2 regions of the Algimonas porphyrae genome follow, and region 2 is predicted to be linked to the other one. Evidence: predicted binding sites of a transcription regulator. Region 2 holds the regulator's gene; the other holds the start of a gene.

Region 1 (12,186 bases), 400 kb from region 2:
CGTCACGCTGTTTGGCGGCGGCGAAGCTTGGCTCTCTCTGACGGAGTCCGATGATCCGCTGGAAGCGGGACTGGAAGTTTTCGCCAGACCGCCCGGCAAGACGCTCAAACCGATGAGCCTGCTATCCGGCGGGGAACAGGCGCTGACCGCGACGGCCCTGATCTTTGCGGTCTTCCTGTCAAATCCGGCCCCCGTCTGCGTGCTCGACGAAGTCGATGCGCCGCTGGATGACTATAATGTCGGTCGCTATTGCGATGTGCTGGACGAGATGAAACGGCTGACCAATACCAAATTCATCGCCATTACACATAACCCGGTCACGATGAGCCGCATGGACCGCCTGTTCGGCGTCACCATGGCCGAACAGGGCGTGTCGCAACTCTTGAGCGTCGAACTGGCCCGCGCCGAACAGCTGGTAGCGGCTGAGTAATGTTGTCGGGACAAATTGCATCCGACCGACACAGACTGCCTTGCGCAATGAGCGCGTTACGATCCTGAGCCGCGATGATAATGGCCGTCGCCTCGCCGTTTCGATCAACGCGTTGCCCAACTGAATCAACTCGTCTTCAACCTGACCTGAGAAAAGCCCGAATAAAAGCGTGGTAAAATAGCTTTTTTTCATCTCTATCAAAGACTTAGACCCTCACCTGCTTTTGTTGACTTCGCCTACCCCCTTCGTTAGGTAGGCCCCGCTTTCAACAGGTCCCATTCAGGGGCCTGTTTTGTCAGCGTCACGCTTGGTTTTCATGCCGAAACAGAACGGACAGTCCGACACCTCCCTCCAGACCGACCTCGACGCGCTCGAGGACAAGCTCGCAGCCGCCAAAGCACGCCGCGATGCCAAGCTTGGCAAGGATGACAAGGACGATAATTCGCTTCTGGGAATGGCCTGGCGATTGAGTACGGAACTTTTGGCGTCCGTTTTGGTGGGTCTGCTTTTAGGCTGGGGAATTGACCAGCTATTCGGATCGCAACCATTCGGACTCCTGATTGGGCTTGGGTTCGGCATCGCTGCCGGGTTTATGAGCGTCTTTCGCACGGCGGATGCCATGGATGCGAAAACGGGGCATATTCCCAAAGGTGACGCACGTCCTGAGCTGGAAGATGAAGACTGAAGGAGCGGGACGTGGCAAGCGGACCCATGGAACAGTTCGAGATTGATCGTCAGGTCGATCTCTTCGAGATTGCCGGACAGACCGTGTCCTGGACGAACTCTGCCTTCTGGATGGTGGCGTCCGTCGTTGCCATCATTGCCTTCTTCATTCTGACCATGCGGGGCAAGCTGATCCCTGGACGTATGCAGTCACTTGGCGAGCTTTCCTATGAATTCATCGCGGATATGGTTCGCGATACGGTCGGGCCGGAAGCCATGCGCTTCATGCCCTTCATCTTTGCCCTGTTCTTCTTCATCCTGTTCGCCAACCTGATCGGCATGAACCCCTACGCCTTCACCACGACGTCGCACCTGGCCGTGACCGCCACCATGGCGATCTTCACCATTCTTGTCGTGGTCGTCGCTGGTGTCTGGAAGAACGGCTTCAAATGGTTCAAGATTTTCGCGCCGGCTGGTCTGCCCGTGCCGATGTACGCGATTATCGTGCCGATTGAGATCATTTCCTTCATCGCCCGTCCCGTGACACTGGCTGTACGTTTGTTCGCCAATATGGTGGCTGGTCACGTCATGCTGAAACTGTTCGCGATCTTTGCCGCCTACCTCGTCGCCAAGGGCGGCGTGACGGCATTGGGTGCGATCCTGCCGATTGCCGGCACGATGGCGATCGTTGCGCTCGAATTTCTGGTCGCAGCCCTGCAGGCTTTCGTGTTCGCGATCCTGACCTGTGTCTATCTCAACGACGTCTACCACGTCGATCACTAAACCTTACGCTATCCAACTCTAGGAGATCCCATCATGGAAGCAGAAGCCGCAAAATTCATTGGTGCCGGCCTGGCCGGAACCGCCCTTATCGGTGCCGGCATCGGTATCGGTTCCATCTTCTCGAAATATCTCGAAGGTGCCCTGCGCAACCCATCTGCCGCTGCCGGTCAGCGTACGAACCTGCTGCTCGGTTTCGCACTCTGCGAAGCGACAGGCCTGTTCGGCTTCGTTCTGGCCATGATCATCCTGTTCGCATTCTAGAACAGACCTGACGTAAAACACGCACGGACCGGGAAGAGCCATGGCTGCTGAAACCGTCTATGACGACACTGCACAAGCTGCCTCTGGCGGCATGCCTCAGCTCGACCTGTCGACATGGACGAGCCAGATATTCTGGCTCGTTCTGACCTTTGCTGTCCTCTATTTCGCGCTGTCCCGGTTCATTCTTCCGGGCTTGCGCGATACGATCGGGACCCGGACTGACAGAATTGCCGATGACCTCGATTCCGCGACCCGCATGAAGCAGGAAGCGGAAGAGGCCGAAAAAGCCTATGAGACGTCGCTGCGCGATGCTCGGGCCAAGGCCATGAATGTCGCCGAAAGCACACGCCAGTCACTCGACGCGGAAATCCGCACCGAACTGGACGCAGCCGACGCCGAAGCCGATCGCGAAGCGCAACTGGCCGAGACGCGTATTCGTGAAATCAAAACGGCCGCACTGTCCAACATCGACGCCGTGGCAGCCGAAGTGGCCGGCGCCGTCGTGACTGAATTGACGGGCAAATCCGTCTCCGACGCGAAGCTTCGTGTCGCGCTTGGAAAGGCTTGATCACGATGACTTTTGATCTTGTCATGGCCGGCGGCAAAGCCTGGTACTTGTCATCCGAGTTCTGGGTTCTGGTCCCCCTGCTCCTCTTCTTTGCTCTGATCGCCTGGAAAGGCGCTTTCAAAGCCATGGGCAGCGCGCTGGACAGTCGATCGGACGCCATTCGCGACGAGCTCGATGAGGCGCGTCGCCTGCGCGAAGAAGCGCAGGCTCTGCTCGCCTCCTACCAGCGTAAGCAGGCCGAAGCCGAAGCTCAGGCCGAAGAGATTGTCGATCAAGCTCGCCGCGACGCCGAGGCCATGGCTGTGCGCGCCAGAACTGATCTGAAAGAGCGTCTGCAACGCCGCGCCGCTCAGGCCGAAGCAAAAATTGCCTCCGCCGAAGCACAGGCGCTGGCAGAAGTTAAATCCAGAGCAGCCGACTTGGCCGTAGATACTGCAGAGACACTGATCCGCACCGAAATGGCGGCTGCTGACCGGACCCGCTTCTTCAAGGACGGTCTGGATCAAATCTCAGGATCGCTTCGCTAGGCACCCAATCTAACATTATCGTTATTCGATAAGGTTTGTCTGGATTTCGATCCGGAGATATGCTTTAGCGTGCGCATGAAACATCTGCCCGCGCTCTTCACATTCACAGCTGCTCTGGCCATCGCTCCGGCGTCATTCGGACAGGCACAGACTATTTCCACGCCGTCCCTGACCCTGTCGGCAGCGACCGCGTCGGCTTCACCCTATAGTCGCTTTACGCCCAATCCGACCAAGGCGACGCGCCTCGATTTCACGCTTTGGGACGAAATCCTGAAGGATATGGTCCTGTATACAGGCCCCAGTCTGCGTCAGCGGGCCAGCCAGCCATCGCCAGTCGTCGGCTCGCGGATGACCTTTGGTCATACATCGCCGATCCGGCTCGAAGGCAATAAAGTCCTGTTCGAAGGGATCGATGACGACTTCAAGACGATGCTCGACATCTATGTCGAAGACCTGGTCGATATCGGCAACCGGATCGATCTGGCCTCCATTCCACAGGATGCGCAGCTCTCCTACTGGATGAACCTCCACAATATCCTGGTCATTCAGGGCATCGCCGAAAACTACCCCATCAGCAGCCCATCGCGCATCAAGGGCGCTGACGGCCTCGGCTTTCACGATACGAAACGCATCACCATCGACGGTGTGCCGCTCTCGCTGCGCAATATCCGGCAAGATATCGTCTATGCGAACTGGTCAAACCCGCTGGTGATTTACGGCTTCTTCCATGGTGATCTCGGCTCGCCATCGATCCAGCGTAAAGCCTTCACGGCAGACACGGTCTGGGACACACTGCGCTTTTCAGGAACGGAATTTGCCAATTCCCTGCGCGGCTTCATCGTTTATGGCGACAAGCCTCAGATCTCGCGTCACTATGAGGATGCGGCCCCCTATTTCTTCGCCAACGACTTCAATGCGCAGGTCCGTCGCCATATGGGCGCACTCCTCAATCCCGAGGTGAAGGAAGAGTTCGACAAGGCCACGGCTGTCGTGAAAGTTGCCCGTTACGAAGACGATGTCGCCGACATGACCAAAGGTACGAATGACCGTATTCAGCTGGGCAGCGTCCGGACCCTCGATCCACTCGGCGGCACTCGCGAAGTTTCGTCAACCCTGGCCAGAGCGATACAGGAGACAGGCGAGAAAATGACCAAGATCCGTCGTCGCGGCCTGTTCGGTACGGTCACGATCGAGGATATCCAGACCGTTCCGGAAGAGGACCGACTGTCATCAGGCCTGTCGATCGAAATGGAACTACCGGAAACAGGCACGGAGCAATCCTCAGACGACCCGGCGGAATAGTCGCGCGGCAGTACATCGTCAGGCCCCATAATCTGGAGGCCCGTGTTCAAGTCTCATCAGCCAAAGATGGGATGCGTCAGGCTCGGGTCGGACGATTCTGGATTTCAGACGCGTTTTGTGCTTTGCAGGCTGCATGAAATCTGTTGCCGCCGCCTGCATCGTCATGGCTCAGCTTATCGCCCCATCCGCGTTTGCGCAGATGCAGGCCATGTCGACGCCGTCCCCGGTCTTAGTCCAGTCAAAGTCACAGGCGAGCCAGATGGCCTCGCCTTATTCTCACTTTACCCCCGACCCGAGCCGGACAACCCGGCTCGATTTCACCTTCTGGGACGAAGTTCTGAAAGAGTCGGTTCTCTATACCGGACCGAGCCTGCGAGAGCGGGCCAGTCGGCCCTACCCGATTGTCGGATCGCGACTGACACGCGGCCACACGTCCCACTACCGGCTTGAGGGCAATAAGGTCCTGTTCGAAGGGTTTGATGACGACTTTACCGAGATGCTCGGTCACTACGTCGAAGACCTTGTCGCGATCGCCAACCGGGTCGATCTCACCTCATTGCCGCGTGACGAGCAACTTGCCTACTGGCTGAGCCTTCACAACGTGCTTGTCGTTCATGCGATTGCCGAAAACTATCCGCTCAGCAGCCCTTCCCGGATCAAGGGTGCGGATGGGCTACGCTTCCATGACACGAAACGGGTTACGATCGACGGGGTAGTCTTGTCGCTGCGCAATATCCGCCAGGATATCGTCTATGCCAATTGGGCCAACCCTTTGGTGATCTACGGTTTTTTCCATGGCGACATTGGATCGCCCTCCCTCCAGCGGAAAGCCTACGCCGGGAATACGGTCTGGGACACGCTGCGTTTCTCAGGCACCGAGTTCGCTAATTCGCTGCGCGGTTTTATCGTCTATGGCGATGAACCGAAGATTTCGCGACATTATGATGATGCCGCGCCCTACTTTTTTGCAGTTGATTTTAACGCCGATGTTCGACGGCATATGAACAGCCTGTTGACTCCCGAGGTCAAGACAGAGCTAGCCGACGCAACCGCCGTCGTGAAAATCGCCCGTTACGAAGCCGATGTCGCCGATATGACCAAAGGCACAAATGACCGGATTCAACTCGGCAATGTCTACTCCGCAACTTCGAGCGGAACGACGAAAGTCCCAACCGTGCTCGCGAGAGCTGTCAATGAAACCGGGCAGAAAATGACCAAAATCCGTCGCCGTGGCCTGTTCAGCACGGTCACGATCGAGGACATCCAGACCGTTCCGCAGGAGGACCGACTGTCATCCGGACTGCCGATCGAAATGGAGCTGCCAGACCCAAGTCAGAACACTGGCTCTAGCTCAGATTCCGATGAGCCGTCTGACTGAGCCATTAAAATTTGCGCCGATCCCACGGTTCGTGTCTTGCAGACCTCACCATAACCGCAATTTGAACGAATCTGGATTTGCAATCCAGAATATGCTTTGAATATGTCATGAAACATATCGTTGCTGCTCTGACTCTGTCTCCTCTCTTGGCAATCTCTGCGCCGTCTTTCGGACAGCCATTGACCGTATCGCCTCACACCTTCGCAGCGACGGGTTCGACGGCAACGCCCTCATCCTACGGCCGTTTTGCGCCAAATCCGTCCCTACGGACACGTCTCGACTTCACCGTCTGGGACGAAGCCCTCAAGGAAATGGTGATCTATACCGGTCCGAGCCTGCGCGAGCGTGCGGTCCGCCCGGCCCCGGGGGTCGGCACTCGTCTCGTCCTTGGTCATACATCACCCTATCGCCTGGAAGGGAACAAGGTCATTTTCGAGGGGATCGACGGCGAGTTCGAAGACGTCATCGATAGCTATGTCGATGATCTGGTGGCCATCGGCAATCGCATCAATGTTTCCGCGCTTCCGCGCGATGAACAGCTTTCCTACTGGCTGAACCTGCACAATGCGCTCGTTATTCAGGGGATCGCGCAGAATTATCCCACGACCAATCCATCCCGGATCAAGGGCGCCGACGGGCTGTCTTTCCACGAAACGAAGCGCGTCACGATCGCGGGTGTGCCGTTGTCGCTGCGGAACATCCGGCAGGACGTCGTCTACGCCAACTGGGACAATCCTCTTGTCATTTACGGATTCTTCCACGGCGATCTCGGCTCCCCATCCATTCAGCGCAAGGCGTTCACGGCGGAAACCGTCTGGGATACGCTTCAATACTCAGGCAAGGAATTTGCTGGATCGCTTCGCGGCATCGAAATCTATGGCGATAAGCCCCGGGTTTCACGCCATTATGAAGATGCCGCCCCCTATTTTTTCGCAGGCGATTTCGACCACGAGGTTAGAACGCATATTGCTGCGCTTGTAGAAGACGATCTGCGCGATCGCTTCCTGTCGACGGACACACCAATCAGAGTGGCTCGCTATGCGACAGACATTGCCGATATGACCCGCGGCACGAACAACCGGACCCAGCATGGCTATGTCATGACGATGGATTCGGCGGTAGGCCTTCGGCCCGTCAGCTCGACAATGGCCCAATCCATCGATGAAACCATGCAGAAAATGATCAAAGTCCGTCGCCGCGGCCTGTTCAGCACGGTCACGATCGAGGACATCCAGACCGTTCCGCAGGAGGACCGACTGTCGTCGGGCCTATCGATTGAAATGGAGTTACCGGATGATGCGGCGGAGGACGGCGTCAATGCCGCCCCGGAATAGGCCATAAAAAAACCCGGATCGAGATCCGGGGTTTTTCATTTTGTATACTGAATGGATCAGGCTTTTTTGACCAGATGCATGATCAGGCCGATCACGAACAGAGCAACAAAGACCCAGAACAGGATAACGGCGATAGATGACGCGGCACCGGCAATCCCGCCGAAGCCCAGAACGGCCGCGACAATTGCGATGACAAGAAAAATGATGGCCCAACGAAGCATTGGCTCTCTCCCAAAAAGTTCGGGCGACGTTGCCCGTGTCATTCCAACGGCTGATGGAGCGAGTCTGTTCCGAGACAGATTTAGTCGCCGTTAAAGCTTTTCGTCTTCGTCGGTCGGCGAGAGCTCCTGTTCGACAGCGTCATCATGTTCCGTCTTCACGACTTCCATTAGAGTGAGAGCTGAATCGGCGTCCTGATCCAGCGCGGCGAACCGTCCTTCATAATCGCCGGTCACGACCAGATCCCGCGCGGTTTCATCACCATGGCTGGCCCTGTCGACGGTAAAGGCAATGAACTCGTCCAGGTTCAAATCGCCTGAAAGGTCGGCATCGTGAGTGGCGAACAGCGTCTCAAGCTCGGCTGAAGACATGTTCATCATATCGGATTTCGGCTTGTTCTGAACCGGATCCGTATCTTGCGCGGTAGCACTGGCGGCAAGCGCAGCCATGCAGGCGAACGGCAGCAGAGCGTATTTCAATAAGGCGTTTGACATGGGGGTGTCCTTTTAGAGTGGTGCCACGCCCAGCCGCCGACCCCTGTCGCAAAAGGCTACGAGCGGCACAACTGAACGGTCTGTCATGCACCGGTCATCTGTCAGCCGCCCTTATCCAGCCACATTGGCGATATCAGGCGATGCAGGCGGAGATCATGGCTTGCCAATTTTTGCCACAAAGTCGTAACCTTCCTGTAAGGCAGGATTACAAATTTGGAGTCGACGTGATGTTATTGCGAGGACTGGCGATCGGCTTGGTGCTGATCGCGACATTCGGCGCGAAAAATGCCGGCGCGCAGGTTCGGACCATGATCTACGCCGACGTAACGGTCGATGCCGATCCTGCCACCGCCTTCGCCGACTGGACCAGCAAGGACGGCATTGAAGATTTCTTCGCACCGCTCGCGACTATAGAGGCCGAGCCCGGCGGGCTTTACGAGCTGTGCTTCGACGTCTCTGCTGTCGAGACGCAGCAATGCGGCAATGATGATGGCCGCATTCTCTCCCTGCAGCCCGGACAGATGCTGAGTTTTACCTGGGCCATGCCGCCCTACATGTCCGAGATCAGGCCGCATCTGACTGTCGTCCAAATCCTGTTCGAGCCGATGGGAGATGACCGGACACATGTCCACCTCTTCCATACCGGCTTCGGCACAGGCGAGGCATGGGATGAAGGCCACGCCTATTTCGACCGTGTCTGGCCGCAAGTGCTGGAAAATTACCGCGTCAGCAAACTTACGGATCAACCTTGATCGTGATCGGCACTTGCGCGGCGTCCATCCGGTCCTTCAGAAAAACCACCGCATCGACGCTTGTGTCCGACTGCGCCTGCAGTGAGACATTGGCTTGGGGCGATTGAGCCCGGAGCGCTTGCACGCGCGCCGGCACGGAAGCCAGGCTGAGAGGCTGCCCCTGAATATGAGCCATATCCCTATCGTCGAGCTGAACAAGAATGGAGGGCTGAACCGCATTGGGAGGAACATCCTGCGGCGTTTCTGACAGATCGAGACCGCGTTCATCCAGAAAAACGGCGGAAACGATGAAGAAAATCAGCATGATGAAAACGAGGTCCAGCATCGGCGTCATATCCACAACCGCTTCATCATCCTGTGTCTGTCGCCGTCGCCTCATGGACATCTCCCGATTGAATTAATAACTTTATAACATAACTTATTGGTCATGTACAGGTCGTCAGTCGACGGTTCGATATCTGTGTTTCGAGAGATGATGCAGTAGCACCCGATACTCACACGGCTATTCGTTCCCATAGGACGCAGGGGACACCATGGCCTCGCTTTGGCGACGCCGTGTGATCATGACGAGAGGAAGTGTTTCGAAATACTTCAGCATCCCTTTGGTCCGGAAAGAGACGCGTGTCTTCCAGCCCTCACTGAAGAGTTGGGACGATCCTGCAGCAGGCCTCAGGATCCGTTGCATTCTCTCTGCAATGCGCGATCCACCGCCTCAACCGCCGCGTCGAAGGCCAGTAACGTACTCTGGTGCCGCGCCGGATATTCCCGGACGCCTGAAAGCAAGGCCAGCTTCTCGAAGCGACCCTTCGGTGGATCGCCACCCTCTTTCAGCATGAACCGGAGCGCATCACGCGCCGCCGTCAATTCGCCGAGCGTGGCCCCATTGATGCGCTCCTGCAGAATGGCGGCACTGGCCTGACCGAGTGCGCAAGCCTGCACCCTCAACGCCGCGTCGGCGACCCGGTCACCGCTCATCGCCACATCGATTTCGACCCAGGACCCGCAAAGCTTGCTGACTTTGCGCGCGGTCCCGTCCGGCGCATCGAGCGCAGTATTGCTCAGCGTCGATGACAGGGTGAGAATGTCCGTGCTGTATAACTTGCCGAGCACGCCTAGAAATCGTCTGAAAGATTGATGTCCAGATTATCCAGAGATGTCGGTATAACCACATAACTGTACGGAATGTAGAAACCGAGAGTCAGGTCGCCTGCGCGATACTGTCTGATCGGCCGATCAATATTTTGCAGGATGACGCGGTAATCCGCACCCAGCTGATCGCGAATATCGGCGATCTCATCGGTAACTTTCCGTATGACAGCAGGACGATATTGACCCGGATTGACGACAGAAATCACGATTTCATCGGTATTTTCAATCGTAATGCGACCCGTCTCCGGAATTTTATCGACGAACCGCGTCAGTTGCGTCGCCAAGGCAAAACTGTCTGCGACCGTGTCTGGAATTGCGGTCTTCAACTGGATCCTTGCAACAGACGTATCCGGACGGGAGCCACGTGAGATGGCATCCTTATAGAGCGACGGCGATAGAGGCCTCACAGCGTTCCCATCCACATAGGAGAGCGTAATTGCCGCATCGCGATCCGCTGCCGCCGTGAAGGTACGGATTGTCTTATCGATTTCTGCGAGCCTTTCGCTCAGATTGCGGGCATCACTCTCAATTCTGACTTCAAGAAGAAGATTGTCCCCCCGCACTATCAAGACCTGCCCCGGAAGCGTGTCCTGGATCGATATCCGACTACCCGTCACGACGATTTCGTCAGTCTGAGCATAGGCTGAGCCGACAGGGATCAGAGAAAACAAAGTGGTGGCGATAAACGCCCGGAGCAGATTGGCCATGGTCTGATCCTAGCCGATAAAGGTGTCTCGGCAAGACCGCTTTCAAATCCCTGCTATCGGGAGCGGCTGGCCCTCGCCATGACGGTATGTTGTCCCTATGTTCCGGCGCAATGTCGTCTCCCGAATCATTCCAGCCTGCCCCGCCTCGCCCTGCGGCATCGGGATCGATTTCGGCCCGTGCCATGCCGGTCCGGACGACCGATGATCAGGCGGATTATCTGAGCGGGCTGAACCCCGAACAACGCAAGGCCGTCCTGACGACGGAAGGCCCGCTTCTTGTATTGGCAGGAGCAGGCACGGGCAAAACCCGCGTGCTGACCACGCGCCTTGCGCACATTCTTCATAACCGTCTGGCCTGGCCATCACAAATTCTTGCCGTGACGTTCACCAACAAGGCCGCGCGCGAGATGCGCGAGCGCGTGGGACAGACCATGGGCGGAGCGATCGAGGGGTTGCCATGGCTCGGCACCTTCCACTCTATCGCGGCAAAGATTTTGCGCATCCATGCCGAACTTGTCGGTCTGAAATCCAGTTTCACAATCCTCGATACGGATGATCAGATCCGCCTGCTGAAGCAGGTCATCGAAGCCGCCGGCATCGACAGCAAACGATGGACGGCGCGCTATATGGCGAGCCTGATCGATGGCTGGAAGAATAAAGGCCTGACGCCGGACCGGCTGGGCGCGGATGACGGGTTTACGTTTGCCGACGGCAAAGGCGTTGAAATCTACAAGACCTATCAGGACCGTCTGAAGGTCCTGAACGCCGTCGATTTCGGTGACCTGCTACTGCACAACATCACTATCTTCCAGAAGAACCCGGATGTGCTGAAGGGTTTTCACGACCGGTTTCGCTATCTGCTCGTCGACGAGTATCAGGATACGAATGTCGCACAATATCTCTGGCTGCGCCTGCTTGCCCAGGGGTCGAACAATGTCTGCTGCGTCGGCGATGATGACCAGTCCATCTACGGCTGGCGCGGGGCAGAGGTGGACAATATTCTGCGCTTCGAACAGGACTTTCCCGGCGCGACGGTCATTCGATTGGAACGTAATTACCGCTCGACCGAACATATTCTGGGGGCCGCGTCCGGCCTGATCGCAGCCAACAAGGACCGTCTCGGCAAAACGCTCTGGACGGAAGACGACGGGGGTCACAAGGTCACGGTCACAGGTGTCTGGGACGGTCCCGCAGAAGCCCGGATCATCTCCGGGGAGATCGAGAACTGGGCGTCCAAGGGACGCTCCTATTCCGACGTCGCTATTCTGGTGCGAGCCTCCCGCCAGATGCGGAATTTCGAAGAACGCTTCATTCAGCTCGGCCTGCCTTACCGCGTGGTCGGGGGCCCGCGCTTTTTCGAGCGTGCCGAAATCCGCGACGCCCATGCCTATATGCGCGTGCTGAACTCGGACACGGACGATCTCGCCTTCGAACGGATCGTCAATGTCCCGAAGCGCGGTATCGGCGCGACTTCGGTTCGCAAGCTGCAACAGGCTGCACGTACCATGCATATCAGCCTTGAACAGGCCACGCGCCAGATCGTGAAGACGGACGAAATCCGCGGCAAGGCGCGGTCGTCCTTACGGGCTTTCCTGCTCGATATCGATCGCTGGCGGCGT
Region 2 (12,186 bases):
CAGGTTGGCGGGCGTCTGTCATCCATATTCGGCTACACGTTCGGATGGGATCGGCGGAATGATCCGATTACGCCCACCGGTGGTTTCGATGCGCGATTCAGCCAGGATGTCGCCGGTATTGGCGGCGATGTCCGCTACCTTCGCACGGATGTCCGCGGTAACTATTATAAAGGCCTGTTCCCAGGTGTTATCGCGTCGGCCTCGCTTTCAGGGGGCTATATCCGCGGCTGGGGTGGTGACCCCGTTCAGATTAATGACCGGTATTTCAAGGGCAACTTCGATTTCCGCGGCTTCGATAATGCCGGTATCGGTCCGCGCGTGGTCAATTATGTGGCGGAGACAGGTTCGACGCTCATTCCGACCGCTGCGGGTGGCTTTGACGGCCGCGCGCAAGCTCAGGGCGGCAATTTGTTCGGACTGGCTGCGGCTGAGGTGAGTTTTCCTGTTGGATTACCCCAGCTTCTCGGTTCATTCTTCATCGAAGCTGGCACAGTCGGCCTACTGGATGAGAGTTTCCAGTATAACATTATAACGGATCCCGGTGCTTCGGGCCTGACAGCTGGTGCCAGCTGCGACGGCGTGACGGCGGCGGGGGTTATCTGCCAGCGCACGGTCGACACGCTCGACCCACGCGTAACGGCGGGAGCCAGCATCTTTTGGGAGAGCCCGTTTGGCCCGATCCGCTTCGATTTCGCGCAGCCGATCGTCAAACAACCTTTCGACGACAGACAGTCGTTCCAGTTCACAACCCGTACGAGGTTCTAGCATGCTTACATTGACAACCCTTCGCCGCGTCGCCATTGGCGGGGCCATTGCCATGGTCACCAGCGCAGCCGCCTTCGCGCAGAGCACAATCCTCGTCGTCGATACGACCAAGGCTTATAATGATAGCGCGGTCGGGCAGCATATTGCCCGTCAGGTCGAAACCATGGCGAAAAGCACAGGCGCGCAGCTGAGCGCACAGGCGACTCCGCTCGAGTCACAGAAGAAAAATCTGGAACTGCAGACGGACGGTAAGTCCGAAGCGCAAATCCGTCAGGACGCCGCCTTGGTGTCTCAACTTCAGACCTTCCAGAAAAGCGCTCTGAAATTGCGTCAGGACACGGCTGTTGCTCAGCGCGAGCTCCAGATGACAGAGGCCAAAGCGCGTCAGCTCGTCTCGGCCAAAATGAAGACGATTATCGATCAAATCGCCAGAGAGCGGAATGCCGATGTTGTTCTGGAAAAGCAGCTGGTGATCTATGGCGAACCGGCCGACATCACGGCGACAGTCCTTTCCCGTCTGAATGCGGAAATGACGACCGTTCCTGTCGTCCGGGAGCGCATCCCAGTTGATCGCACAGGATCCTGAGATATCGCGATACGCGTTACGTGCTGACACGGGACGTGTTTTGAGGGGCGGTTATCCGCCCCTTATTCGTTCGATATGATCGATACGCGTTTCTATGAACTGATCGAGGGCGGGCTGTCAGTGTCCGATCTCTGCGCGCGACTTGATCTTGCTGCACCCGAAGGCTCTCTCGCCGAAACCCGTATTTTCGAACCGGCGCCGCTTGTGACATCACAGGCGGGCTCGTTGGCATTTCTCGAAAGCCGGAAGCATTCTCCAACGCTAGAAACCGCGAAAGCCTCGGCCTGTTTCGTCACTGATGCCTTAGCAGACGCTGTGGCGGAGCGGAACATCGTCCCGCTGATCTGCAAGGCCCCCAAATATCAATTGGCCCGTGCCACGGATATTCTGGTTAAAGCGGCGAAGCGGCCTGCCGAGATCGCACAGGATAGCCATATCCACCCCTCGACGATCATCGGTCCGGGGGTCGTCATTGGATCTAATGTATCGATTGGCCCGAATTCGGTTATTACGAATGCCATCATCGGCGATGACACACATATCGGTGCATGTACCGTCATCGGTGGGACCGGCTTTGGTGTGGTTACAGGACCGGATGGCGCGATAATGTCAGTTCCACATGTGGGGCGCGTGCTGATTGGCCGGAATGTCCGAATCGGTTCCAACACCTGCATCGATCGTGGCCAGTTAGGCGATACGGTGATCGGCGATGATTGCCAGATCGACAATCTAGTCCAGATCGCCCACAACTGCGTACTGGAACGGGGATGTGCTTTGGCAGGTCGGGTTGGAATTTCAGGCTCATGTCATATCGGCGAGGGGGTGCTGATGGGCGGCAGTGCCGGGCTTGCCGATCATATTACGGTCGGTCCCGGCGCGCGTCTGGCCGCCTTTGCAGGTGTCATGCATGATGTTCCCGCAGGCGAGACCTGGTCCGGTATTCCGGCTATGCCGATCCGAGATCATATGCGTATTGTTGCCAAGGCAAAACGGGATATTCGGAAATGACGCACACACTCCCGCTGGAACGCGACGATGTCGCCGGGCTTTTGCCACACTCCGCTCCCGCGCTGCTCGTCGACCGCGTGCTTGCCTTCGATGGGCGCGCAACGCATGCACAGGTTCACGTCGCACCTGACTGGGATGTCTTTCGGGGACATTTCCCGGATCGGCCCATTCTGCCTGGCGTCTTGATGATTGAGATGGTCGCGCAGACAGGGGCGCTCACCGGGCTGCTCGGCGGCATGGTTCATGACGGCGCTTTTCTTGCCTTTACAGGGATTAACAAGGCGCGGTTCAGGCGTCCGGTCGTGCCCGGCGAGACGCTGGACTTGTTTGCGGAACTGCAGGATGTTCGCCGCAATATTTACCGCTTCGTCGGTCGGGCGGAATGTGAAGGTCAGCGTGCGCTGACGATCGAGTTCCTCGCCAGCCCGCTGACGTTTGACGAATAGGCATGTCTGTCACCATACACCCATCTGCAATTGTCGATGCCAAGGCTGAATTGGGCGCGGATGTCGAGATCGGTCCCTTCTGCACGATCGGGCAGGGCGTCACGCTAGGGGATCGATGCAAGTTGGTTAGCCATGTGACGCTGGATGGTTATACGCGTGTTGGTGCGGACTGCACGCTCTACCCACAAGTCTCCATGGGTTACCCACCGCAGGACTTCAAACACGGCGGTGGCGGTCAAGTCGGCATCGAGATTGGTGAACGCTGTGTGTTTCGGGAAATGGTCAATATACATCCCGGAACGGATGTCGGAAAACCGGTCACACGCATCGGCAATGACGGCTATTTCATGGTCGGTTCGCACGTCGCGCACGAATGTCAGGTCGGCAACAATGTCACTCTGTCCAATTACGCGCAGCTTGGCGGAAACGTCCAGATTGGTCATTATGTAACGCTGGGCGGGGTCAGCGCGATCCACCAGCATACGCGCATTGGTGATCACGCCTTTGTCGCAGGCATGGCGCTCGTGACGAATGACGTTATTCCCTATGGTCTCGTCATGGGGAATGCCGCCCATCTTCAAGGCCTGAACGTCATTGGCTTGAAACGCCGGGGCTTCGACAGGACGCAAATTCACCGGATGCGCGCAGCCTACCGCCTTCTGTTTGCCTATGAAGGCACTTTTGCTGAGCGTATCGAGGATGCAGCCAAACTCTATGCCGAGGAGCCGTTGGTGATGGAGATTATCCAGTTCATCAAGGCTCAGAGCGGTCGTAACCTGACTTTGCCGGACATGCGGCGGTGAGTACGAAGTCGATCCCGCATGTTGGATTGATCGCTGGTGGCGGCGATTTGCCGGTTCATGTCGCACAGGCCGTGGCCGAAACTGACAGCATGTTGACGATCGTTGAAGTGGAGTCCGATTCACCGCCGGGACGGTTTACGGGGTCTCTTCGCATGCCTTTATCAAGCTTTGGCAAGCTCCTGAAACTCTTCACGAAATCAAAAGTAACTCATGTCTGTCTGGCAGGGACGGTTGGTCGTCCCGACTTCTCGACTTTTAAGCCTGATTTTGCGGCCATGCGCTATCTGCCCGGCACACTGAATGCAGCTCGGCAAGGCGACGATGTGTTATTGCGGCATGTGATGGGCATCTTCGAGCAGAAAGGCTTTGAAATTATTGCGCCGCAAGCGCTTTGCGCGCGATTATTGCTAGCTGATGGCCCCCTCGGCACGCTGACAATGTCAGAAGGTCATCGTGCCGATGCGCAGCGTGCCATGGAAGTCGCGGAACTGATTGGACGTTCCGATATCGGGCAGGGCGCTGTCGTCGTGGACGGCGTCGTTCTGGCGGTCGAAGCCCAGGAAGGTACGGACGCGATGCTGGAACGTGTTGCCGGTCTACCTGCCGCACTCAGGGGAACTGCGTCGGATCGCCAGGGCGTGCTGGCCAAGCGGCTGAAGCCAGGTCAGGATCAGCGCGTGGATCTGCCGACATTGGGGCCACGGACCGTCGAGCTTGCCGCCATAGCCGGGCTGGCAGGGATCATCGCTGATGCGGGCGAGGCCTTTGTCATCGACAGGGTTCAGACGGCCGCATTGGCCGACAAGTTCGGCCTGTTTGTCATTGGATTGCCGAAGCGTCCGGTTCGTGATCTCGACTGATCTTCTCATCGTTTCGGCAGAGCCGTCTGGAGATGCATTGAGCGCAGGCCTCATTCAGGCGCTCAGACAGCATTCCCCTGAATGTTCCATCGCGATTATCGGAGGCGAGGCCGTCGAAACGAGCGGTCAGAAGAGCCTCATGCGTGTCGAGGAACTCGCAATTCTGGGGTTTGTAGAGGGGCTTACAGCCTACCCGTTTGTTCTGAAAAAGGTTCAGGAAGCCGTTGCGATCATCATGGCCGAAGATCCGCGTGCGGTCGTTCTGATCGATAGTTGGGGTCTGATGGTTCGGATTGCCAAAGCCCTTAAGAAACAAGGGTACAAAGGCAAGATCATCAAATATGTCGCGCCACAAGTCTGGGCAATGCGATCCGGACGCGCCAAAGTTCTCGCACGCTATATCGACCATCTCTTGTCGACGCAGCCGATGGATGCCCCCTATTTCGATGCGGTTGGTCTGCCGCAGAGCTTTGTCGGCAATCCGGTTCTGGATACGGACTATGGTAGCGGCGACGCGCAAGCCATGAGGGCTGATCTGGGCATCGCGCCGGAAGAGACCGTTATCGGCCTGTTCCCCGGCAGCCGTCCGTCAGAAATTGAAAGGGTTGCCCCCGCCATTCTGGCTGCGGATGATGTCTTGCAGTCGTTGACCGGGGGGCACCGCTCCATTTGTATCGTTGCGGACAATATCCGTACTGAAATCGACGAATTGCTGAAAGGCAGTCAGATCATGGCCGTCGGACAGAACCGCTTGCTGGATGTACTGCCCGCTCTCAGTGGTGCCATTGCCTGTTCCGGCACGATTACGACACAACTGGCGGCTGCAGGTGTGCCGACTGTCGTGATGTACAGACTGTCGCCTCTAACCCATGCGATTGCGAAACGCCTGATGAAGCCCGATCACATCTCGCTCGTCAATATTGCAGCCGGGGAAACCCTGATGCCGGAATATATACAGGACGCCGTCGATGGCCCTGAACCTGCGAAGGCGCTTTTCGACATGATCAGGACTGATGAGCAGCGAGTAGAAATCGCGAAGCGACTGATCCAGCAAACGCGCGAGATGGGTGCTGGAGGAGAGAACGCGTCCGACAAGGCCGCACGCGCCGTTCTTGATCTACTGGTTTAGCGGTTGTCGAGCGAAACGTAATCGCGTTCCGTCGGTCCGGTATAGAGCTGCCGTGGCCGACCGATACGCTGGCTCGGATCTTCCAACATCTCGTTCCACTGACTGATCCAGCCTGTCGTCCGAGCCAGGGCGAAAAGAACGGTGAACATGTCGGTCGGGAAACCGAGAGCGGATAGAACGATACCGGAATAGAAATCGACATTCGGGTAAAGACCGCGCTGGACGAAATAGTCCTCATTCGTCGCGATCTTTTCCAATTCCATAGCGACTTCGAGCACAGGGTTCGTAATGCCGAGCTCTCCGAGAACCTCGTGCGTCGTCTTGCGCATGACGTTGGCCCGCGGGTCCGTGGCTTTATAGACACGGTGACCAAAGCCCATCAGGCGGAACGGGTCGGACTTGTCCTTGGCCCGGGCAATATATTCGGGGATGCGGTCGACCGAGCCGATTTCGCGCAACATGTTGAGCGCTGCTTCATTCGCGCCGCCATGGCTGGGGCCCCACAGGCAGGCAATACCGGCGGCGATGCAGGCATAGGGGTTGGCACCCGAAGATCCAGCCAAGCGCACCGTCGATGTCGACGCGTTCTGTTCGTGGTCGGCATGAAGAATGAAAATCTTGTCCATCGCGGATTCGATGACCGGATTGACATGATAAGGTTCAGCCGGAACGGCAAAACACATGCGCAGGAAATTGCCAGCATAGGACAGGCTGTTGTCTGGATACATGTGCGGCTGTCCGACCCGGTATTTGTAGCAGCGGGCTGCGAGTGTCGGAATCTTCGCGATGATGCGGTGAATGGCGACGTTGCGGGCTTCATCTTCCGTCGTGTGTTGATCGTCATGATAGAAACCGGACAGGGCACCGACCGTCCCAGTCAGCATGGCCATCGGATGAGAATCTCGTCGGAAGCCATTGAAAAAGCTTTCGACCTTGTCGTGCAGCATCGTGTGATTGGTGATCGTCGCCGTGAATGAATCGAATTGTTTCTTGTTCGGCAACTCGCCATTCACGAGCAGATAGGCGACTTCCAGGAACGTGGATTTTTCGGCGAGCTGCTCGATCGGATAGCCGCGATAGAGAAGCTGACCTTTTCCGCCATCGATGAAGGTGATCTGGGATTCGGTCGAACAGGTCGATGTGTAACCGGGATCGAACGTAAAATGACCGGTTTGTTTGGACAGGTTGCGCACATCGATGGCAGGTTGACCCATCGTTCCGGATAGAACGGCAAATTCGGCAGGATCACCGCCATTGACGCTGATCGTTGATGTTCCGACTTGTTTGACTTTGTTTTCCATAGCTCTCTTCAATTCAGCCCATCAGGGGCATTGCATCCTCAATTCGGCCCAAGGTTTCGTCACGCCCCAAAAGCGCCAGAACCTCGTGTAAATCCGGTGACGGCGACCCGGCTGTCAGTGCAGCCCGAATGGGCGCTCCGATCTTGCCGAAACCGATATTTTGCTCGCTGACGAAATCGGTCAGGGCCGTATGTAAGACGTCAGACGTCCACGTCTCATCTTCTAAGGATTCCAGTCTGGATGTCAAAGCGCGCGCCAACGTCGCAGTTCCTTCCCGTCGCAGTGATTTCGCTGTCTTACCGGTGATTTCGAGTGGTCTACGGGTAAAAAGATAGGCTGCGTTGTCGGCCAGTTCGATCAAGGTCTTGGATCGGGGGCGCAAAGTCGGGAGTGCTTTCTCGATACGCTCGAGAACAGGCGTGGTGAGAGGGGCTTCCGCACGTACTGCCAGGAAGGGCCTTGCCGCGTCCAAGAGTGCCGGTGCGGGCATTTCGGCAATATGTTGCGCGTTGATGAAAGCCATCTTGTCGAAATCCAGCCGGGCGGGCGCCGAATTGATTCCATCGAGGCCGAATACCTCACTAATGGCCCGATCATTCAGGAAGATTTCACTGTCGCCATGGGCCCATCCCAATTTAACGAGATAGTTTCTAAGGCCGGATGGCAGATAGCCCATTTCCCGATAGGCTTCGATGCCTAACGCGCCGTGGCGTTTGGAGAGTTTCTTGCCGTCGGGGCCATGAATAAGCGGCACATGCGCCCAGCTCGGCGCGTCCCACTGCAAGGCATCATAGAGTTGCTGCTGTCGGCCGGCATTGATCAGGTGATCATCGCCCCGAATGACGTGCGTGATGCCCATATCATGATCATCCACGACGACCGAGAGCATATAGGTCGGGGTGCCGTCTGAGCGCAGTAGAACCAGATCGTCAAAGGTCCGGTTGTCCCATTTCACCTGTCCTTGGACGGCGTCTTCGATGATCGTGACGCCATCAGGCACTTTGAACCGCACAACGTAATCGCCACTGCCCTCGTCGCCATCGCGATAGGGTGAGCGGAAGGCCGCGCCAATTTCGCGGGCCGTGTCACGCAGTGACTGGACGTCATCGTCGCACAGATAGCAGCGATAGGCTGCGCCGGATTTGATCAGCGCCTCTGCTGCCTCGACATGTTGGTCTTGCTGCTGGCTTTGATAGATTATGGGACCATCGTGATGCACGCCAAGCCAGTCAAGACCATCGATAATGGCTTGGGTCGCTGCATCGGTTGAGCGCTCGCGGTCCGTATCTTCGATCCGGAGACACATTTCGCCGCCAACATGGTCTGCAAAATACCGATTGAACAAAGCTGTCCGTGCACCGCCAATATGCAAAAAACCCGTCGGCGAAGGCGCAAATCGGGTGCGGACGGGTCGGGTCATGTCGAGGGCGTCTCTTGCGATCTAGAGCAGGGTGCGCTCTATGCAAGAACATGGAGGCGTTTGAAAGCCAATTCCGGTCGCGCCTGCAGTTTCCGGCTGCGTTTATAGACATGGCGAAAACGGTTCTGCCCGCGCAAATCGGTTTCGAACTGGCGGTTATGTCTATGGCCATTGGCATCGGCCTCTATTTCGCTTGGCCGACGGAGCCTTCCCTCTGGGTTATCGGTCTCGTTCTGGGTCTGAGTCTGGCCTTGTTGCGCTTTATTCCCGACCTGTTTGCCGGACTGATATTGTGCTTTGTTTTTATGTGCGCTGGCCTCGCCTGGTCCGTCCTTCATACCGCACAATCCGACACAAATCCGCTCCTCGACGAAAGGCGCTACACGGTCACCGGTTGGGTGTCCGACATCGAACAGCAGGGCGGTCGCTCCCGTCTCCGGATCGAATTGACGGCGATTGATCCGGTGCCGGATACGGGAATGCCCTCCGCAGTGCGGATCAGGGGTGGCCGTGTGCTGCAATCGCTTGATGTCGGCGAGCATATTGCCATCGAGGCCGTTCTGGGTCCCCTGCCAGGACCCGCCGTGCCAAATGGCTACGACCCGGCGAGACGGGCTTTTTTCGACGGCCTGGCTGGATCAGGCTTTGCGATATCCGACCCGCAGAGGCTCACGGAGGACATGTCAGTCAGGGCCCGACTGCAACGGCTCATTCACGCCACGCGCCACACGATCGCCAATCACGTCATGACGCGCGCGCCGGATCGAACCGCCGGAGTTCAGGTTGCTCTGTTGACGGGGATTCGCCATCATATTCCGGACGACCAGACGGATAGTCTTCGCGCGTCCGGATTGGCGCATATTCTAGCCATATCCGGGCTTCATATGGGTCTGGTCGCGTTCGGTGTTTTCGTCACCATCTCGCTGGCTCTGGCCGCGATCGAGCCCTTTTCTCGCGGGCGGGATGTCCGGAAGATTGCCGCTTTCATCGCGATCATCGCGTCTACGCTTTATCTGGGACTGTCAGGCGCATCGGTTGCAACGCAACGTGCCTATATCATGGTCAGTGTGGCATTTACGGCGATCCTGCTCGATCGACGTGCGATCAGTATCCGTTCCGTCGCTGTGGCCGCCTTTCTGACATTGCTACTGCGACCAGAAGCGTTGACCAGCGTCGGTTTTCAGATGTCATTTGCCGCTGTGGCTGCCATGGTTGTTATCTTCAGAGCTTGGGACCGGTGGCGGCCACACCATCGCAGCGAATCCTTTCGGGATAGGATCAAACGGTTTTATGGATCTCTGTTTGGTACCAGCCTGATTGCGGGCTTCGCGACAGGCGGTTTCGCACTCCTGCATTTCGGCCGGTTCGCCAATTATGGCCTACTTGCCAATATGGCGGCGATGAGCGTGTTTCCGCTCGTCATGGCACTCGGCATCATATCGCTCATCCTGATGCCGCTCGGGCTTGACGGGTTGCCGCTCTGGCTGATGGGAATGTTGATCGAGATGATGCTGCGCGTGTCTGACTGGGTCAGCGGGCTTCCCGGCGCTGTCGGTACTGTGAAGGCCAGCGCGCCTCTGACCATTGCAACCTACGGGCTGGGGTTTGCGCTCGCCTGTTTTGCAACGCGGCGGGCCGTAATCATCGGGTGTGGCGTCATGGCCATTTCGCTCTGTCTTTGGGTCATGGCTCCGCGCGCCGATATGCGTATCAGCAAAAGCGGGCGCGTCAGCCTGATCGACGAAACGCTCGCGGTGACAAGCTCGGCCCGGGCTGACCGTTATGGACGGGAGCAGTTCGCACGAGCTTCGGGTGAACCCGAACTGTCCTGGCGTAACTACCATGATGACTTTGCCAATTGCGATGCGTTGGCTTGTCGTTTCACGCACAAGGATCACGTCGTCACGATCGTCGAGGCCCCTTCAGAAGTGCCTGACGCCTGTCGAGACAGTGATCTGGTAGTGCTGGTCGATCGAGACGCGGGTCCGGTGGCGAGGCGCGGATGCCAAGCTATGCTGATTGATCAGCGCGTCTTGTCACGAACCGGCGGCGTTCATCTGATCATGAAGGAGACGCTCACCCTTGTGCCGATCATCCATCCCAACCGTCGGAACAGACCGTGGGGAAAGGGGCGTAGACGCTGAGTTAGCAGACGGTTTAGTTGTAATTGCGGACGAGGCCAACAAGGACACCCTGAACCTCGACACGGTCAGGTCCATAGCTGCGCGTCGGATAATCCGGATTTTCCGCAATCAGTTCGACTACACCGTCGCGTTTATAGATCCGCTTCAAAGTCGCTTCGTCCTGATCGACCAATGCGACTACGATTTCGTTATTCCGGGCCGTATTGGTTTTGCGAACGACGACGACATCGCCGTCCATGATGCCTGCGCCGGTCATGGATTCGCCTTCGATCTCAAGCGCGTAATGGTCGCCATTACCTAGCATTGAGGGCGGCACGCTCATGAGATTATGGGAGTCCTCGATTGCTGCAATCGGTAAGCCTGCCGCAATCTTTCCGACAAACGGAATTTCGTAGCTATCATTGGCAGCAACGGGCGCAAGCGGCTCATCCTTTTGCAGCCCTTGCGGCAGTTTGATCACTTCCAGTGCACGAGCTTTGTTGGGGAGACGCCGCACGAAGCCGCGTTCCTCCAGAGCCGTAATCAGCCTGTGTATTCCCGATTTCGACGCCAGACCGAGTGCATCTTTCATTTCATCATAGGAAGGTGGCACACCGACCGCGCGAATACGGGTATCGATGAGGAGCAGAAGATCTTTCTGTTTCTGGGTCAGCATGACGGAGTCCTTGAACAAACAGGCAACATTGCACTCTGTTCTACACTTGTTCCGATTCTGTCAAGGAAAGGTTTATGCGCCTCTTAATCGACGGGTCGCCAATTCGACATCGGTTTGCCGCATCAGACTTTCTCCAATCAGGAAGGCTTGCGCGCCTGCGGATGTGAGCTGGTCGATGTCATATTCCGTGAAAATACCGCTCTCCGCGACCAAGAGGGCTGTGTCGGGCGCATGCCCGGCAACCCGGCCAAAAGTTGAAAGACTTGTTTCGAATGTACGTAAATCGCGGTTGTTGACCCCGATAAGCGTCGCCCCGAGCGCAACGGCCCGTTCCATTTCAGCCGCATCATGGGTCTCGACCAACGCATCCATGCCGAGTGCTTCGGCTTCTGCCATGATTGAAGCCGAGGTCCTGTCATCCGTCATCGCAAGAATGACGAGAATGGCGTCCGCACCCATCGCACGCGATTCCCGGACCTGTTCGGTTCCGATCATGAAATCCTTACGCAAAAGAGGGAGGTCAGATATGTTCCGGACCTGCCTGAAAATATCGGCGCTACCCTGAAATCCCGGAGCGTCCGTCAGAACCGAGAGGCATGTCGCGCCGCCCCGTTCATATGCGCCTGCAATTGAAACAGGATCGAAATCATCCCGGATCACCCCTTTGCTGGGCGAGGCTTTTTTGACTTCACAGATCAAAGCCGGAGCAGCTGCAGCTTGCAAGGCTGTCTTGAACCCTCTGGGTCGTGGTGCCAAGTCGATGGCCCGGTCGATGGCGTCCAGATCAAGCGCTCTCACTTCGTCGATCTTGTAAGCTGCGATGCGTGCCAGAATGTCGGGAACATCGCTCATCGGTTCGTTTCCACCACAAGCTCAGCCAGAATGCGGCGTGCGTGAAAGCTGTCGATCGCTGAGCGGGCCATATCCATGCCGCTGACGACATCGCCCGCCAAACCGGCAATCATCAGGGCTGCCCCAGCGTTCAAGATAACGATGTCGCGGTAATCGCTGGCGTTGCCATCCAGAAGGTCGGTCAGTGACGCCGCGTTTTCAGAAGGATGTCCGCCAC

What was found. The regulator LexA, encoded in region 2, represses DNA repair genes until DNA is damaged. The targets are predictions, from matches to a motif close to ATGTTCCNCTTGTGTTCC.
Region 1: AB6B39_RS08095 (ATP-dependent helicase) is a predicted target of LexA. The motif match lies at 10,654-10,671, and genes of this name have one in related genera.

The regions. Positions count from the first base shown of each region.
Region 1 covers NZ_CP163424.1:1,670,236-1,682,421, reverse strand. Annotated here, with positions in the region: gene smc (chromosome segregation protein SMC) at 1-430, shown strand, start outside; gene AB6B39_RS08165 (AtpZ/AtpI family protein) at 747-1,115, shown strand; gene AB6B39_RS08160 (F0F1 ATP synthase subunit A) at 1,127-1,876, shown strand; gene AB6B39_RS08155 (F0F1 ATP synthase subunit C) at 1,910-2,137, shown strand; gene AB6B39_RS08150 (F0F1 ATP synthase subunit B') at 2,178-2,705, shown strand; gene AB6B39_RS08145 (F0F1 ATP synthase subunit B) at 2,711-3,232, shown strand; gene AB6B39_RS08140 (DUF547 domain-containing protein) at 3,308-4,534, shown strand; gene AB6B39_RS08135 (DUF547 domain-containing protein) at 4,668-5,912, shown strand; gene AB6B39_RS08130 (DUF547 domain-containing protein) at 6,020-7,246, shown strand; gene AB6B39_RS08125 (DUF1328 domain-containing protein) at 7,303-7,467, opposite strand; gene AB6B39_RS08120 (hypothetical protein) at 7,558-7,959, opposite strand; gene AB6B39_RS08115 (SRPBCC family protein) at 8,187-8,711, shown strand; gene AB6B39_RS08110 (ExbD/TolR family protein) at 8,695-9,090, opposite strand; gene AB6B39_RS08105 (iron-sulfur cluster assembly scaffold protein) at 9,381-9,821, opposite strand; gene AB6B39_RS08100 (hypothetical protein) at 9,824-10,567, opposite strand; gene AB6B39_RS08095 (ATP-dependent helicase) at 10,678-12,186, shown strand, end outside.
Region 2 covers NZ_CP163424.1:2,073,670-2,085,855, reverse strand. Annotated here, with positions in the region: gene bamA (outer membrane protein assembly factor BamA) at 1-765, shown strand, start outside; gene AB6B39_RS10195 (OmpH family outer membrane protein) at 767-1,351, shown strand; gene AB6B39_RS10190 (UDP-3-O-(3-hydroxymyristoyl)glucosamine N-acyltransferase) at 1,427-2,359, shown strand; gene fabZ (3-hydroxyacyl-ACP dehydratase FabZ) at 2,356-2,805, shown strand; gene lpxA (acyl-ACP--UDP-N-acetylglucosamine O-acyltransferase) at 2,808-3,608, shown strand; gene AB6B39_RS10175 (LpxI family protein) at 3,605-4,468, shown strand; gene lpxB (lipid-A-disaccharide synthase) at 4,455-5,597, shown strand; gene AB6B39_RS10165 (citrate synthase) at 5,594-6,898, opposite strand; gene gltX (glutamate--tRNA ligase) at 6,912-8,318, opposite strand; gene AB6B39_RS10155 (ComEC/Rec2 family competence protein) at 8,429-10,462, shown strand; gene lexA (transcriptional repressor LexA) at 10,476-11,117, opposite strand; gene trpC (indole-3-glycerol phosphate synthase TrpC) at 11,190-11,969, opposite strand; gene trpD (anthranilate phosphoribosyltransferase) at 11,966-12,186, opposite strand, start outside.